2 regions of the Leclercia sp. GHBNCSD genome follow, and region 1 is predicted to be linked to the other one. Evidence: predicted binding sites of a transcription regulator. Region 1 holds the regulator's gene; the other holds the start of a gene.
The links. Region 1 encodes CRP, which controls carbon source genes, mostly activating them, when cyclic AMP is high. Its sites were predicted from a motif close to ATGTGANNNNNNTCACAT; they were not measured.

Region 1 (7,865 bases):
TCACCGCGCTGCACAGCACCTGCGCGGCACCCACACCAAAGATCGAGCGCCGTAGTTGCCAGAGCTTCGTCGGGTTCAGCTCAAGGCCGATAATAAACATCAGAAAGACGACGCCCAGCTCCGAGAAGTGCAGGATTTCGTCCACATCGCTGATGAACCCCAGCCCCCACGGACCGATGGCGATGCCCGCCAGCAGATAGCCGAGCACCGCGCCAATCCCCAGACGCGATGCCAACGGCACCGCCACCACGGCGGCAAACAGGAACAACACGCCTGCCAGTAAAAGATCTGAGCCTTCCATCAGTGACCTCCCGTCAGATTTGGCCCCGCCAGCCACTCACCGTACGCGCGGGCATGGCTGGCCAGCTCATCCTGATGCTGCCGACGAGCCCAGTAGATAATGATCGGACTCAGCCAGTGCATGCGGCACATGGCCGCAGTCAGCTCGAACGGGCGTAAGATCTCGTTCATCGAGTAGCGGTTAAGCCCATCGTGGCGATACGCACTCTCCGGCTCGCCAGTGGTAATGACGCTCCGCCAGGACTTTCCCGCCAGCTGGTTTCCTCCCACCCCACTGGCAAATCCACGGCTCAGGACGCGATCCAGCCACTCTTTCAGCAGCGCGGGGCAGCTGTAGGTGTAGAGAGGATGCTGAAATACGATGACGTCGTGCTGACGCAGCAGCTCCTGCTCATAGGGAATATCGATAAAAAAATCGGGGTAGTGCGCGTAAAGATCGTGCACTGTCACATTACTTAGCTGTAATGCCGGTTGTAGCAAAACCCGGTTGGCGACCGAGTCCTGAGACTCCGGATGGGCATACAGCAGCAGCACTTTGGCTGTCTGGGACATCATTCCTCTCCCGGGTCGTCATCACTGTTGTTTTGGGCTACCATGGCACACCCACGCGGCGCGTGGCGGCACATTTAACCTGATTATAATGACAACTTAACATAGTCGGAACATACGGCGCTCTATGATTGTTTTCTCCTCATTACAAATTCGTCGCGGCGTACGTGTCCTGCTGGACAACGCTACAGCCACCATTAACCCGGGCCAGAAAGTCGGCCTGGTGGGCAAAAACGGCTGCGGTAAATCCACGTTACTGTCATTGCTGAAAAACGAAATCAGTGCCGACGGCGGTAATTTTACCTACCCCGGCAACTGGCAGCTGGCCTGGGTAAACCAGGAGACGCCAGCCCTGAGCGTACCGGCGATGGATTATGTTATCGACGGCGATCGGGAATACCGCAAGCTGGAAGCGGAGCTGCATGCCGCCAACGAACGCAACGACGGCCATGCGATTGCCACCGTGCATGGCAAACTCGACGCTATTGATGCCTGGACTATTCGCTCCCGCGCCGCCAGCCTGTTGCACGGCCTGGGATTCAGTAACGAGCAGCTGGAACGCCCGGTCAGCGATTTCTCCGGTGGCTGGCGCATGCGCCTTAACCTGGCCCAGGCGCTGATCTGCCGCTCTGACCTGCTACTGCTCGATGAACCGACTAACCACCTCGATCTGGATGCGGTGATCTGGCTGGAGAAGTGGCTGAAGAGCTATCAGGGCACGCTGATCCTGATCTCCCACGACCGTGACTTCCTTGACCCGGTGGTGGATAAAATTATTCATATCGAACAGGAAACGATGTTCGAGTACACCGGCAACTACAGTTCGTTTGAGCGCCAGCGCGCGGTACGCCTCTCCCAGCAGCAGGCGATGTACGAAAGCCAGCAGCAGCGCGTGGCGCACCTGCAGAGCTTTGTCGATCGCTTCAAGGCGAAAGCATCAAAAGCCAAACAGGCCCAGAGCCGCATTAAGATGCTGGAACGCATGGAGATGATCGCCCCGGCGCACGTCGACAACCCGTTCCACTTTAGCTTCCGCGCGCCGGAAAGCCTGCCCAACCCGCTGCTGAAAATGGAAAAGGTCAGCGCGGGCTATGGCGAGCGCATCATCCTGGACTCCATCAAACTCAACCTGGTGCCGGGTTCCCGCATCGGTCTGCTCGGGCGCAATGGCGCCGGTAAATCGACGCTGATTAAGCTGCTGGCGGGCGAGCTTACGCCGGTACGTGGCGATATTGGTCTGGCGAAGGGCATCAAGCTTGGCTACTTCGCTCAGCATCAGCTGGAATTTTTGCGCGCGGACGAATCGCCACTACAGCACCTGGCGCGTCTGGCCCCGCAGGAGATGGAGCAGAAGCTGCGGGATTATCTGGGCGGCTTCGGCTTCCAGGGCGATAAAGTGACCGAGAATACTGAGCGCTTCTCCGGCGGCGAAAAAGCGCGTCTGGTGCTGGCCCTCATCGTCTGGCAGCGCCCTAACCTGCTGCTGCTCGATGAACCGACTAACCACCTGGATCTGGACATGCGCCAGGCGCTGACCGAGGCGCTGATTGAGTTCGAAGGCGCGCTGGTGGTCGTTTCGCACGATCGTCACCTGATCCGCTCCACCACCGACGATCTCTACCTGGTGCACGACAGTAAAGTAGAGCCTTTCGACGGCGATCTGGAAGATTATCAGCAATGGCTGACGGACGTACAGAAGCAGGAAAACCAGCCGGAAGAAGCTGCGAAAGAGAACGCCAACAGCGCCCAGGCCCGTAAGGATCAGAAGCGTCGCGAAGCTGAACTGCGCACCCAAACCCAGCCGCTGCGTAAAGAGATCACCCGTCTGGAAAAAGAGATGGAGAAGCTCAACGCCACGCTGGCCACCGTGGAAGAGAAGCTGGGCGACAGCGGCCTGTATGACCAGACTCGTAAAGCCGAGCTAACCGAGTGCCTGCAGGTGCAGGCTAAAACCAAATCCAGCCTTGAGGAGTGCGAAATGGCCTGGCTGGAGGCGCAGGAGCAGCTCGAAGAGATGCTGCAGGCGGACTAATCCTTCCTGGCTTAGCAGGCGGCAACTCAACCGCCTGATAAGCCGCGATTAAACAAATGTAAAAAGTATCAGGCTGTATAGTAAAAGCAGACCACACAAATACTTCACAACCCTATGACACAAACAATCCCATCCGAATTTAACTTTACGCCCGACGAGAGCGCGACCTTTGTCCCCATGCGGGGCCTGTCGAATCGACACCTGCAGACCATGCTGCCGCGTCTTATCCGTCGTAAAGTGCGTTTTACCCCTTTCTGGCAGCGCCTTGACCTGCCGGATGATGACTTCGTTGACTTAGCCTGGAGCGAAGATCCGCTTCAGGCACAGCACAAACCCCGGCTGGTGGTCTTTCACGGTCTGGAGGGCAGCCTGCACAGCCCCTATGCTCATGGTCTGATTGAGGCGGCGAAAGCGCGCGGTTGGCTGGGCGTGGTAATGCATTTCAGAGGCTGTAGCGGCGAACCCAATCGCCAGAAACGCATCTATCACTCTGGCGAAACAGAAGATGGTACCTGGTTCCTGCGCTGGCTGGCAGAGACTCACGGCCCTGCCCCCACCGCTGCGGTAGGCTATTCGCTGGGGGGAAACATGCTGGCCTGCCTGCTGGCAAAAGAGGGGGACGCTATTCCGCTGGACGCCGCCGTTATCGTTTCTGCTCCGTTTATGCTGGAACAGTGCAGCTATCATATGGATAAGGGCTTTTCGCGCGTCTATCAGCACTACCTGCTTAACCTGCTGAAAGGCAACGCCTCACGTAAACTGAAAGCCTATCCGGGCTCGCTGCCGGTCAACCTGGAGCAGCTCAAGCGCATGCGACGCATTCGTGAATTTGACGATCTGATCACCGCGAAAATCCATGGCTTTGCCGATGCGATTGACTACTATCGCCAGTGCAGCGCCATGCCGTTGCTGAATCAAATCACCCGGCCTACGCTGATTATTCACGCGAAAGACGATCCGTTTATGGATCATCACTCGATTCCGGCGCCGGAACATTTACCGGCAAACGTAGAGTATCAACTGACCGAACATGGTGGGCACGTGGGCTTTATCAGCGGAACGCTGCGTAGACCGCAGATGTGGCTGGAGACACGTATCCCGGACTGGCTAACCCCCTATCTGGAAAAATAGACATGATCATTCCCTGGCAGGATCTGGCTCCCGAAACGCTGGATAATCTGATTGAAAGCTTTGTGTTACGCGAAGGCACCGATTATGGTGAAGAGGAACGTTCGCTTGAGCAGAAGGTCGCTGATATCAGGCGCCAGCTGCAAAGCGGTGAGGTGCTGGTCGTATGGTCCGAGTTGCACGAAACTGTCAACATCATGCCTCGCAATCAATTTCGCGGTTAACCGCGACATCTTTCCACTCAGGGAGTTGCTATGTCCGCCAGACATCCGGTTATCGCCGTCACAGGGTCGAGTGGTGCAGGTACCACCACCACCAGCCTCGCCTTTCGTAAGATCTTCTCGCAACTGCATCTGCGTGCCGCGGAGGTCGAAGGCGACAGCTTTCACCGCTACACCCGCCCTGAGATGGATATGGCCATCCGCAAGGCCCGTGATTTAGGCAAACATATCAGCTACTTTGGCCCCGATGCTAACGACTTTGGCCTGCTGGAGCAGACCTTCGCAGAGTACGGGCGAAGCGGCACGGGCCAGTCGCGCAAATACCTGCATACCTATGACGAAGCGGTACCGTGGAACCAGGTTCCGGGCACCTTTACGCCCTGGCAGCCGCTGCCAGAACCCACCGACGTGCTGTTTTATGAAGGTCTGCACGGCGGGGTCGTCACGCCGCACCATGACGTGGCGCGCCATGTCGATCTGCTGGTGGGCGTCGTACCCATTGTAAACCTGGAGTGGATCCAGAAGCTGACGCGGGATACCAGCGAACGCGGCCATTCCCGAGAAGCGGTGATGGATTCGGTGGTTCGCTCCATGGAAGATTACATTAACTTCCTCACGCCGCAGTTTTCCCGCACCCATATTAACTTCCAGCGCGTCCCGACCGTGGACACCTCTAACCCCTTTGCCGCAAAAGCGATCCCGTCGCTGGATGAGAGCTTTGTGGTGATCCATTTCCGCAATCTGGACAATATCGATTACCCCTGGCTGCTGGCGATGCTGCAGGGCTCGTTTATCTCGCACATGAATACGCTGGTGGTCCCGGGCGGGAAGATGGGACTGGCGATGGAGTTGATCATGACGCCGCTGGTACAGCGGTTAATGGAAGGGAAGAAGATCGATTGAGGCTTGTAGGCCGGGCAAACGAAGTGCCGCCCGGCGTTTGATCCAGGACTTACGCCTCGATCACTTCATACGAATGGGTAATATTGACCGCTTTTTCCAGCATCAGCGCCACGGAGCAGTACTTCTCCGCAGAGAGATCCACCGCGCGGGAGACCGCAGCCTCTTTTAGCGCTTTGCCGGTTACCACGAAATGAAGGTTGATATGGGTAAAGAGACGCGGCGCTTCATCCCGGCGCTCTGAAGTCAGTTTCACTTCGCAATCGGTCACATCGTGACGCCCTTTTTGCAGAATCGAGACCACGTCGATAGCGCTGCATCCCCCTGCCGCCATCAGAACCACTTCCATCGGGCTGGGTGCTTTATCACCGGAGTTGCCATCCATCAGAATCTGGTGCCCCGAGGCGGACTCACCGAGGAACGTTAACCCTTCAACCCATTTCACACGTGCTTGCATTTTAACTCACTCCAGGCTTGCATTTTTTCTGTCAGATTACGCGCCAGTAACAATTCTGGCAAAGGAAGTCGACCTGCATCAAGCTGAAGCGAGACACCAGGAGACACGCGGCAAAACCTATGCTAAAACAGTCGTGATGCTACAGTAATACATTGACGTTGCACATGTATGCAGAGGACATCACACATTACAGGCTGCTAATTATTGTGACAGCCAGATCCCCAGGTAAGGGGAAGAATTCGATTGCAACCCCAGAGCGAAGGTAGAAAGCCTGACTCTGGAGACAGCTTATAACAGAGGATAACAGCGCATGGTGCTTGGCAAACCGCAAACAGACCCGACTCTCGAATGGTTCTTGTCTCATTGCCACATTCATAAGTACCCATCGAAGAGCACGCTGATTCACCAGGGTGAAAAAGCGGAAACGTTGTATTACATCGTCAAAGGCTCAGTGGCAGTGCTGATCAAAGATGAAGAAGGCAAAGAGATGATCCTCTCTTACCTGAATCAGGGAGACTTTATCGGTGAACTGGGCCTGTTTGAAGAAGGTCAGGAGCGTAGCGCCTGGGTCCGGGCAAAAACTGCGTGTGAAGTGGCTGAGATCTCTTATAAGAAATTCCGCCAGCTGATCCAGGTTAACCCGGATATCCTGATGCGCCTCTCTTCGCAGATGGCTCGCCGTCTGCAGGTCACCTCTGAGAAAGTGGGTAACCTCGCCTTCCTGGACGTGACGGGCCGTATCGCTCAGACGCTGCTGAACCTGGCGAAACAGCCAGACGCCATGACCCACCCGGACGGTATGCAAATTAAAATTACCCGTCAGGAGATCGGTCAGATCGTCGGTTGTTCCCGTGAGACAGTGGGTCGTATTCTGAAAATGCTGGAAGATCAGAACCTGATTTCCGCCCACGGTAAAACCATCGTGGTTTACGGAACACGTTAATTCCGCTAAGACGGCGTGGCATCGCATGATGACACGCCGTTTTTGTCTCTCTCACCCATGTGGCGCAGGCTCATTTATCACCCGGAAGTTAACTACGCACTACGGCAAACCCTGGTGCTGTGTCTCCCTGTGGCTGTGGGGTTAGTTCTCGGTTATCTGCAATACGGCCTTCTGTTTTCTCTTGTTCCCGCCTGCTGCAACATTGCGGGTCTCGACACGCCCCATAAACGCTTTTTTAAACGCCTGATAATTGGCGGCTGCCTGTTTGCCGGCTGTAGTCTGGCGGTACAATTGCTGCTGGCGCGTGATATTCCGCTGCCCCTCATTCTGACCGCACTGGCGATGACGTTAGGGGTCACGGCGGAGATCAGCGCCCTCCACGCCCGCCTGCTGCCCGCCTCGCTGATTGCGGCCATCTTTACCCTGAGCCTGGCGGGGAATTTACCGATCTGGGCGCCGCTGCTGATCTACGCCCTGGGGACACTCTGGTACGGGCTGTTTAACTGGTTCTGGTTCTGGCTGTGGCGGGAGCAGCCGCTGCGTGAATCCCTGAGCGTACTCTACCGCCAGCTGGCTGATTACTGTGAAGCCAAATATACCCTGCTGACCCAGCACACCGACCCGGAAAAATCGCTGCCGCCGCTGCTGGCGCGCCAGCAGAAGGTGGTGGACCTGATTAGTCAGTGTTACCAGCAACTGCATATGCTGGCGGCGAACAGGAATCATGAATACAAGCGGCTGCTGCGTATCTTCCAGGTGGGGCTGGATCTGCAGGAGCATATCTCCGTTAGCCTGCATCATCCGCAAGAGGTGCAAAAGCTGGTCGAGCGCAGCCACGCTGAAGCGGTGATCCGCTGGAACGCGCAGACCGTCGCCGCCCGGCTGCGGGTATTGGCCGACGATATTCTCTATCACCGCTATCCCACCCGCTTTAACATGGACAAACAGCTCGGCGCGCTGGAGAAAATTGCCCGCCAGCATGCGGATAACCCGGTCGGCCAGTTCGCCGCCTGGCACTTCAGCCGTATTGCCCGCGTGCTTCGCACCCAACGCCCGCTCTACCCGCGTGACCTGATGGCGGATAAGCAGAAGCGCCTGCCGCTGATCCCCGCCCTGAGAAGCTATCTGTCGCTAAAGTCTGCCGCCCTGCGTAATGCGGCACGTATCAGCGTCATGCTGAGTATCGCCAGCCTGATGGGTATGGCGCTGCACCTGCCTAAGCCTTACTGGATCTTAATGACCGTTCTGCTGGTGACGCAAAACGGCTACAGCGCCACGCGGGTGCGCATCCTCCACCGGGCAGGCGGCACGATGGCGGGGCTGATTATTGCGGGG
Region 2 (7,865 bases), 1.3 Mb from region 1:
GCGCCTGGCGTGTGCTGCCGGAGAGTCGATGCGCAGCAAATAGCCCATTTCAAACGCGGCGCTCAACTCTCTTTCAATCCGTTCATCATCACGTGACAGGCTGGTGGTTTGCCGTACAAAGGCATCAGAAACACCGTTCAAGGGTAAGGTGCGACGCACATCGAAGGTCAGCTGCCAGGAGGGCTTGCCCTGCAGATCGTTAAAGTGGTCGACAGTATTACGCAGCAGTGGGGATGCGAGGGGCGTTTCAAGGGCGTCGCGCATGCCGTTGCGAAAGAACAGCAGCTTTTCCACGCTGAACTCAAGCTGGCGATCCAGTGAATTGGCCACCGTCTCCAGATGATTTTTCTGGCTGGCCGCGTACGCATCCTCCAGCACCACGGCTTCACGCCAGGTCAACAGCGTGGAGAAGATGAGGACGACAATAAAGCAGATGTTAACAACCCGGCCCGGATGAAAGCGATGTCGTGCCGTAAAAGCGTCTTTTCCTGAAACGATGTCGTGCTCCACACCTACTCCGTGAAGGCCACCTTCGCCATCTGCATGACGTCAAAGCCTGGCTGATTTTGCAATGCTACTGCGGTTGGCGCGATTATAACGTACAAAAACGCCCGGCAGTGCCGGGCGTAGCGTGACTTAAGCCTTGTCCTGTCGCCGGGTGCCATCACCATGCTGAAGCTCATCTTCACGAAACGCTTCCTGCTTGATGCCGTAACCGTCGTACCAGCGACATTCCACCATTCCGCTTGCATAGCCGGTGACGACCATACGTGGGCCGCCATTTTTAGGCTTAACTTCATCGCTGACCAGAAAGACCATAACCGCCTCCTTTATCAGTGTGAAACTGTATCAATTTAGTCGAGGAATAACAGTTATGCCTGGTATAGCTTCAACCTATTAATGTGAGTGCCCTCGCATTTTTTCCACAACTTTCACGACTGCCACAACGATAAGGCCAATGATAAAGCCGAGCACCAGGTTGAGTAAGGTTGGCAAAATGGCTGCAATAACAGATGCTTGCGCTTCTGCAAAGTGTTCAATGGCATGATGCAGCGGCGCAATACCGTGCACCACAATCCCGCCGCCGACCAGGAACATCGCCAGGGTGCCAATCACCGATAACGACTTCATTAGCCAGGGCGCAATCACCAGCAGCGCTTTGCCTGTGGCCTTCGCCAGCGCATTGCGCTTTTCGTTTAGCCAGTAGCCGATATCGTCCAGTTTGACGATGAGCCCTACCAGACCGTAAACCCCAATGGTCACCAGAACGGCGATCCCCGAGAGCACCAGCACCTGATTCAGCAGCGGCGCATCCGCCACGATACCCAGAGTGATGGCGACAATTTCCGCCGACAGAATAAAGTCGGTGCGAACAGCCCCCTTCACCTTATCGCGCTCGAACGCGACAGGATCCTTTGCTGCCAGCGCTTCCAGACGCTGTTGCCGCGCGGCCGGAGACTCCTTCTCCTTATCTTTACGTGATGCCAGGGAGTGGAGGATTTTCTCCGCCCCTTCAAAACAGAGAAACGCCCCGCCGATCATCAGCAACGGCGTAATGGCCCACGGAATAAAGGCGCTGATCAATAGCGCCAGCGGCACGAGGATCACTTTATTGAGCAACGATCCCTTCGCCACGGCCCAGACCACGGGCAGTTCCCGGTTGGCACGCACGCCCGTCACCTGTTGGGCGTTTAGCGACAAATCGTCACCCAGCACGCCTGCGGTCTTTTTCGCCGCCAGTTTTCCCATCAGTGAAATATCGTCCAGCAGCGTGGCGATATCATCCAGCAGAGTTAATAAGCTACTTCCCGCCAAAATAAGGTTCCTTCTTTTTGTTAATTACCACAACAGTATGGAGTAAAACCGCAAACCTCGAAACCACCCCGTATATGTCAACAAATTATTCACATCAACGACACAATTAAAGGACTCGCCAGCGTGATAGTTTTCACGTTAACTATATGCGACCTTTTTAATTCGCCGTGAGGGAGTATGCGTTTCAGGCAAGTCTTACCATTAGCGGGCGCCCTGTTTGCGCTCTATATCATCTGGGGCTCCACCTACTTCGTGATCCGCATTGGGGTGGAAAGCTGGCCCCCTCTGCTGATGGCGGGGGTGCGGTTCCTCTCGGCGGGTACGCTGCTGCTGGCGTTTCTGCTCCTGCGCGGCCATAGGCTGCCGCCGCTGCGTCCGTTGCTCAATGCCGCCCTGATTGGCGTCCTGCTGCTGGCGGTGGGCAATGGCTTTGTCACCGTCGCCGAGCATCAGAATGTGCCGTCCGGTATCGCCGCGGTGGTGGTGGCCACCGTTCCGCTGTTCACCCTCTGCTTCAGCCGTCTTTTTGGCATCAAAACGCGCAAGCTGGAGTGGCTGGGGATCGCCATCGGGATGGTGGGCATTATTCTGCTTAACAGCGGTGGTAACCTCAGCGGTAATCCGTGGGGAGCGGTGTTGATCCTGATTGGCTCGATGAGCTGGGCGTTTGGTTCGGTTTACGGCTCGCGCATTGAATTGCCCTCCGGCATGATGGCCGGCGCCATTGAGATGGTCACCGCCGGGATCGTACTGCTGGCAGCGTCCCTGCTGTCGGGGGAGAAAATGACCGCCCTACCCGACCTCTCAGGGTGGCTGGCGGTGGGCTATCTGGCGATTTTCGGTTCGGTGATCGCGATTAACGCCTATATGTTTCTGATCCGCAATGTCTCACCGGCGGTCGCCACCAGCTATGCCTATGTCAATCCAGTAGTGGCCGTCCTGTTGGGCACGGGTCTTGGCGGGGAATCGCTCTCGGCGACAGAGTGGCTGGCGCTGGGGATTATTATTATGGCGGTGGTGCTGGTGACGCTCGGCAAGTACCTGCTGCCGGCAAAACCGGTGGTTACCTCTTGTCAGGCTGAGAAACCGTAAGCGGGCGAATGCCCTGCGTGTCGATCTGCGCGGCGTTACCGCCGCTGCAGATCCACTCTTCCAGCCGCTCCGTGAGCGCCCTGTCATCGAGCTTCATTTTGCCGCGCAGCGCACACTCCCACACCACCAGCACCCGCCAGCCCTGCTCCTGCAACACAGCGATATCTCGTGCATCACGCGCGACATTCTTGCCAATTTTTTCCAGCCAGAAATCGGTTCTGGTCGCCGGGACTTTAAACAGATAGCAGTCGTGACGATGCCAGAAACAGCCGTGGGTAAAGATCACACACGTATGGCTGTCGATGACAAAATCAGGCCGTCCGGCAAGGGCGGCATCCTGCACACGAAACTCAAAACCGACCTCCGTAAGCAGGCCGGCCAGCCGTTTTTCGATAGCCGTATCCCGCGTGCCGATGGCGCGCATGTTTTTACTGCGGGTGGCTTTATTATGAACGTCCGCCATTCGCGGCCTCAGCCTTGCGTTTCTCAACTGCCTGCAAAATGCGCGACTCCAGCAACCGGGCGACAGCTGCAAAAGCTGGCACGACCACCGAATTACCAAACTGGCGATAGGCCTGAGTATCTGATACCGGAATGCGGAAGCCGTAGCCCTGAGGGGTTTCAAATCCCATCAATCGCGCGCACTCCCGCGGCGTCAAACGGCGCGGACGGTGGCGCTGGTTTTCGGCATCATCGAAATCGCGCTCGCCAAGGGCTTTATCCCAGCCTCTGTCGATGAGGATCTCGGCGCCATCTTTGTAATAGCGTGCCGACAGCGTGCGGGCGACGCTGTGTGGGTTGGTAGGATCGACCATGCCGAAACCAAAACCGTTGCCCTTCGCCTGATGCTTTTTGGCATAGCGATAAAGATATTTCCACAGCACCGGGGTGAGAATGAATTTGGCGTCCACCACGGGCTCAAGCAGATCGGCAATGGTCGGGCGTCGGGTCGGCCACAGCCCCGGGAGATCCCGCAGCGTAAAATTACCACACAGGTTGAGATCGCGACGAAAGCCTACCAGCACAATGCGCTCGCGGTGCTGCGGCAGAAAATGTTTACCGTCAACGATCTTAGGATCGTCCGGGCCGCTGTCAGCGGCATCCGCCACGTCATATCCCAGTTCATCCAGGGTCTGCATGATGATGCGGAACGTTTTGCCCCCGTCGTGGCTCTTCAGGTTTTTGACGTTTTCAAGGACGAAGATGGCCGGGCGGCGGGCATCAATAATGCGCGCCACATCGAAGAAGAGGGTTCCCTGGGTATCGCAGGCAAAGCCGTGCGCGCGGCCCAGCGCGTTCTTTTTTGATACCCCCGCCAGGGAAAACGGCTGGCACGGGAAGCCCGCGAGCAGGACGTCATGGGCAGGAATGTTGTCACGAATGTGCTGCGCCGCCTCTTCGTCCGTCACACCGCTCTGGTGGCTGAGCGTCACTTCGCGAATGTCCTCGTTGAACTGATGCGCGTCAGGATCGCAATACCAGTTGGCTTTATAGGTACGCACCGCGTGTTTATTCCATTCGCTGGTAAACACGCACTGCCCGCCAATCGCCTCAAAGCCGTGGCGGATGCCGCCGATCCCGGCGAAGAGATCGACAAAACGGAAAGCATAGTGAGGATGACAGGCTGGCGGACGAGGCAGCAGATTTTGCAAGACGCTATATTCGCCGTCGCTGAGACGACGCCCTGCCCGCTCACTGGTCACCAGCCGCTTAATGATTGCCGGGCTCCAGTGGCTTTCGCCCTGAGCATTCAGCAGATGCGCCAGCGTTCTGGCATCGTAAATTTCCAGCAGTTGGCACAATAACGCCTGCACTGACGCCGTTGATTTTTCTGCCAGCAAAAACGCGGACTCCGTCACTGATACATTTTCCTGCATACATTTAACCGGACCAAAAGGGGTTAAAAGAGAGTAACACAGAAAGCCTTTACAGACTTTCCCGGAAACGCTGTAACACCGCACTGTCGGTGCCTTCGTAATCACCGCGTAGTTCGGCACTCAGCCGGGCCATAAACTGGATTAAAAAATCAGCGCTCTGACGCGCCAGCTCACGCCCGGCGGCGGTTTGCATCGTCTGCGGCAGGCGCAGCAATTTGGTCTGAAAATGGTCAAGCGCAAAGGCGCGGTCGTTCAGCTCGCGCTCATCGGCAAAGGGATCTTCCGGGTCGAAAAGCGGCACACCCAGCGCGCCAGAGACGGCAAACACGCGTGCCAGACCAATAGCACCCAGGGCTTCCAGTCTGTCAGCATCCTGCACGATTTTCGCTTCCAGCGTGCGCGGCGGGATCCCGGCACTGAAACTGTGCGCTTCAATCGCATGCTGAACGGCGGGGTAGCGTGGGGGCGGGAAATCAGCAAAGTCCTCGCGCAGGATCGCGATCGTTTTTTCCGCTGCCAGCTGCGACGAGCGGCCTCGCTGCGGATGATTTTTTGGCAGACTGACAATATAGTGAAAATAACAGGCGGCCAGGATCGCCAGCGCATCGACCGGCTGGTCAGCCATCAGGCGTTTAGCGGTGTTCCAGACACGACGGAAATGGGAGATATCATGGGCGGTATCCTCGCTGGCGTAATGCGCCGTCAGCCAGTTTTCAAAGCGTTGCTGCCACTGCACAAGTTCCATAGCGCTTTCCATAAAGTGAAAAGCTGTACAATAGCAACTATTTACCGATCTGACATATCACGCGGCCGGGTATACCAGGCAATGCCGCCGAGGATCGCCCCCACAACACTCAATACCAGAAAGCCGCACAGGGCGCCCAGCCACTTGCCGGCTGTCGAGCCGGGATCGCTTTGAATCAGCGAACCTGATACCGAGCTGACTTTACTGATGACCCATACATAGCGCGCCATCGCCCAGAGAAAGTAGCCGCAAAAGGCGTAAAATACCCACAATGCCAGTTTGCCGCCCAAGCTGCGTTCGTTTTTCTTTGCCATGTTCTCCTCTCAGCGCAGCAGCACCACTACATTCACATCAATAATATAAAATGTGAAATAAATCACATTATTCTATTTAATGCACTCTCCTGAGCAGATTTTATGCTGCCGATTTGCGTTAAGTTGATCTTAAGCAATTTTTAAGCGTGCCTGTTTATTACGCGGCTTCGCTTACGCGCTAATGAGAGGTCAGCAGGAGATCAATTATATTGCGGCATTATTTTGCTCTCAGCATTCCGATAAACCTGTTTTCTAAAGCTTATAATTATGTAATGATAAAGAGGTTATGAGCTTTTTTGTCGTTTCATGATTAAACACCCTTAAATTACCCTTATCTTCGCCCGATAATATTATCGGGCTTTTTTATTACTTTTTCCCGTCCTGAAAACATAAAGCAACCTAATAAATCCAAACCATCAATAACTAACTGATATAAAAATCAATAATCACCGTATATGCTTGTCTTAAACGTATAAAATAAACATATAAAGACACTTATATTAATATTTTGAAATACTCTAAATAATTTTGTTACATTTATTTTTAAACAGAAAAAACCTGCACTGAAATAGTATTACCTCCGTAACCCGGAGGGGCTTACGTATATTCATGAAGAAAATACATACAAAGGAATATATAATGAAAAGAAAAGTTCTGGCAGTTCTTGTCCCTGTTTTATTATGCGCTGGCGCGGCTAATGCGGCGGAGATTTTCAACAAGGACGGCAATAAATTCGATCTGTACGGAAAAATGGTCGGTGAGCGTATCTGGGACAAGACCGATGATAGCAACAGCGAGAATGCCGATACCTCCTATGCCCGTTTCGGTATCAAAGGCGAAACGCAGATCAACGACCAGTTGACCGGTTATGGCCAGTTTGAATACAACCTGAACGCCAGCACTCCGGAAGGCGAGCAGGATGAGAGCACCCGTCTGGCGTTCGCAGGCCTGAAATTCGGTGACTATGGTTCGTTCGACTATGGCCGTAACTACGGCGTGGCGTACGATGCAGGTGCATACACCGATATGCTGGTGGAATGGGGTGGCGACTCCTGGGTTCACACCGATAACTTCATGACTGGCCGCACAACCGGCGTGGCGACCTATCGCAACAGCGACTTCTTTGGTGCCGTTGAGGGTCTGGATTTTGCCCTCCAGTACCAGGGTAAAAACAACGATCGTCAGATGAAAAAAGCCAACGGTGACGGCTACAGCACTTCTCTGGCCTACAACTTTGATGGCTTCGGCTTCGTGGGTGTATACGGTAAGTCTGACCGTACCAACAAGCAGACTGCTGACGGCTACGGCGATACCGCAGAAATCTGGTCACTGGCAGCGAAGTATGATGCCAACAACCTCTATGCTGCGGTGATGTACGGTGAAACCCGTAACATGACCTGGGCGGGAGATGCGGGTTTCGCTAACAAAACCCGCAACGTCGAAGCCGTGGTCCAGTACCAGTTCGATTTCGGCCTGCGTCCTTCTCTGGGCTACGTCTACTCCCAGGGCAAAGACCTGTATGCACGTAACGGTCATGGCGGCGTTGATGCCGATCTGGTGAACTATGTTGAACTGGGTACCTGGTACTACTTCAACAAAAACATGAACGTTTATACCGCCTATAAATTCAACCTGCTGGATGAAGACGAAGCGGGTATTACTGGCGCGCATGCTGATGACCAGTTCGCGATGGGTATCGTTTACCAGTTCTGATTGAGATCGCCAAACGCTCTTAAGCCCGCTGCAAAGCGGGCTTTTTACTTTCTGTCGCCACCAGTTTTACATCGCTTTTACAAATCCCGCCCATCAGCGATAATGCCCCCCTTTCCCTCTTGACCGGAGTTTCAATGCGCGATTTGCCGCCCCTTCCCCCCACGCACAAGCGCCCAATGAAACTGAACACGCTGGTCACGCTGATGGTGTACGGTGTAACGGGCGCAATATTACTGGTGATTTTTGTTCTCTACTTTGCCCAAATCACCCGCGCCACCCGTGATGGTGTGCGGGATACCGCTCTCGCCG

Region 2: the regulator CRP is predicted to act here: its motif matches at 5,894-5,911, upstream of drpB (cell division protein DrpB).

Annotation. Positions count from the first base shown of each region.
Region 1 covers NZ_JBQVYO010000001.1:2,396,204-2,404,068, reverse strand. The annotation lists gene kefB (glutathione-regulated potassium-efflux system protein KefB) at 1-301, opposite strand, end outside; gene kefG (glutathione-regulated potassium-efflux system ancillary protein KefG) at 301-855, opposite strand; gene ACT3IC_RS11550 (ABC transporter ATP-binding protein) at 977-2,881, shown strand; gene ACT3IC_RS11545 (hydrolase) at 2,996-4,012, shown strand; gene ACT3IC_RS11540 (YheU family protein) at 4,015-4,233, shown strand; gene ACT3IC_RS11535 (phosphoribulokinase) at 4,264-5,133, shown strand; gene ACT3IC_RS11530 (OsmC family protein) at 5,183-5,587, opposite strand; gene crp (cAMP-activated global transcriptional regulator CRP) at 5,898-6,530, shown strand; gene ACT3IC_RS11520 (YccS/YhfK family putative transporter) at 6,588-7,865, shown strand, end outside.
Region 2 covers NZ_JBQVYO010000001.1:3,667,470-3,675,334, reverse strand. The annotation lists gene dgcQ (cellulose biosynthesis regulator diguanylate cyclase DgcQ) at 1-510, opposite strand, end outside; gene ACT3IC_RS17495 (YodC family protein) at 637-819, opposite strand; gene ACT3IC_RS17490 (DUF808 domain-containing protein) at 898-1,815, opposite strand; gene yedA (drug/metabolite exporter YedA) at 1,993-2,907, shown strand; gene ACT3IC_RS17480 (very short patch repair endonuclease) at 2,879-3,370, opposite strand; gene ACT3IC_RS17475 (DNA cytosine methyltransferase) at 3,354-4,784, opposite strand; gene ACT3IC_RS17470 (phosphohydrolase) at 4,834-5,529, opposite strand; gene drpB (cell division protein DrpB) at 5,571-5,843, opposite strand; gene ACT3IC_RS17460 (porin) at 6,483-7,556, shown strand; gene ACT3IC_RS17455 (sensor histidine kinase) at 7,691-7,865, shown strand, end outside.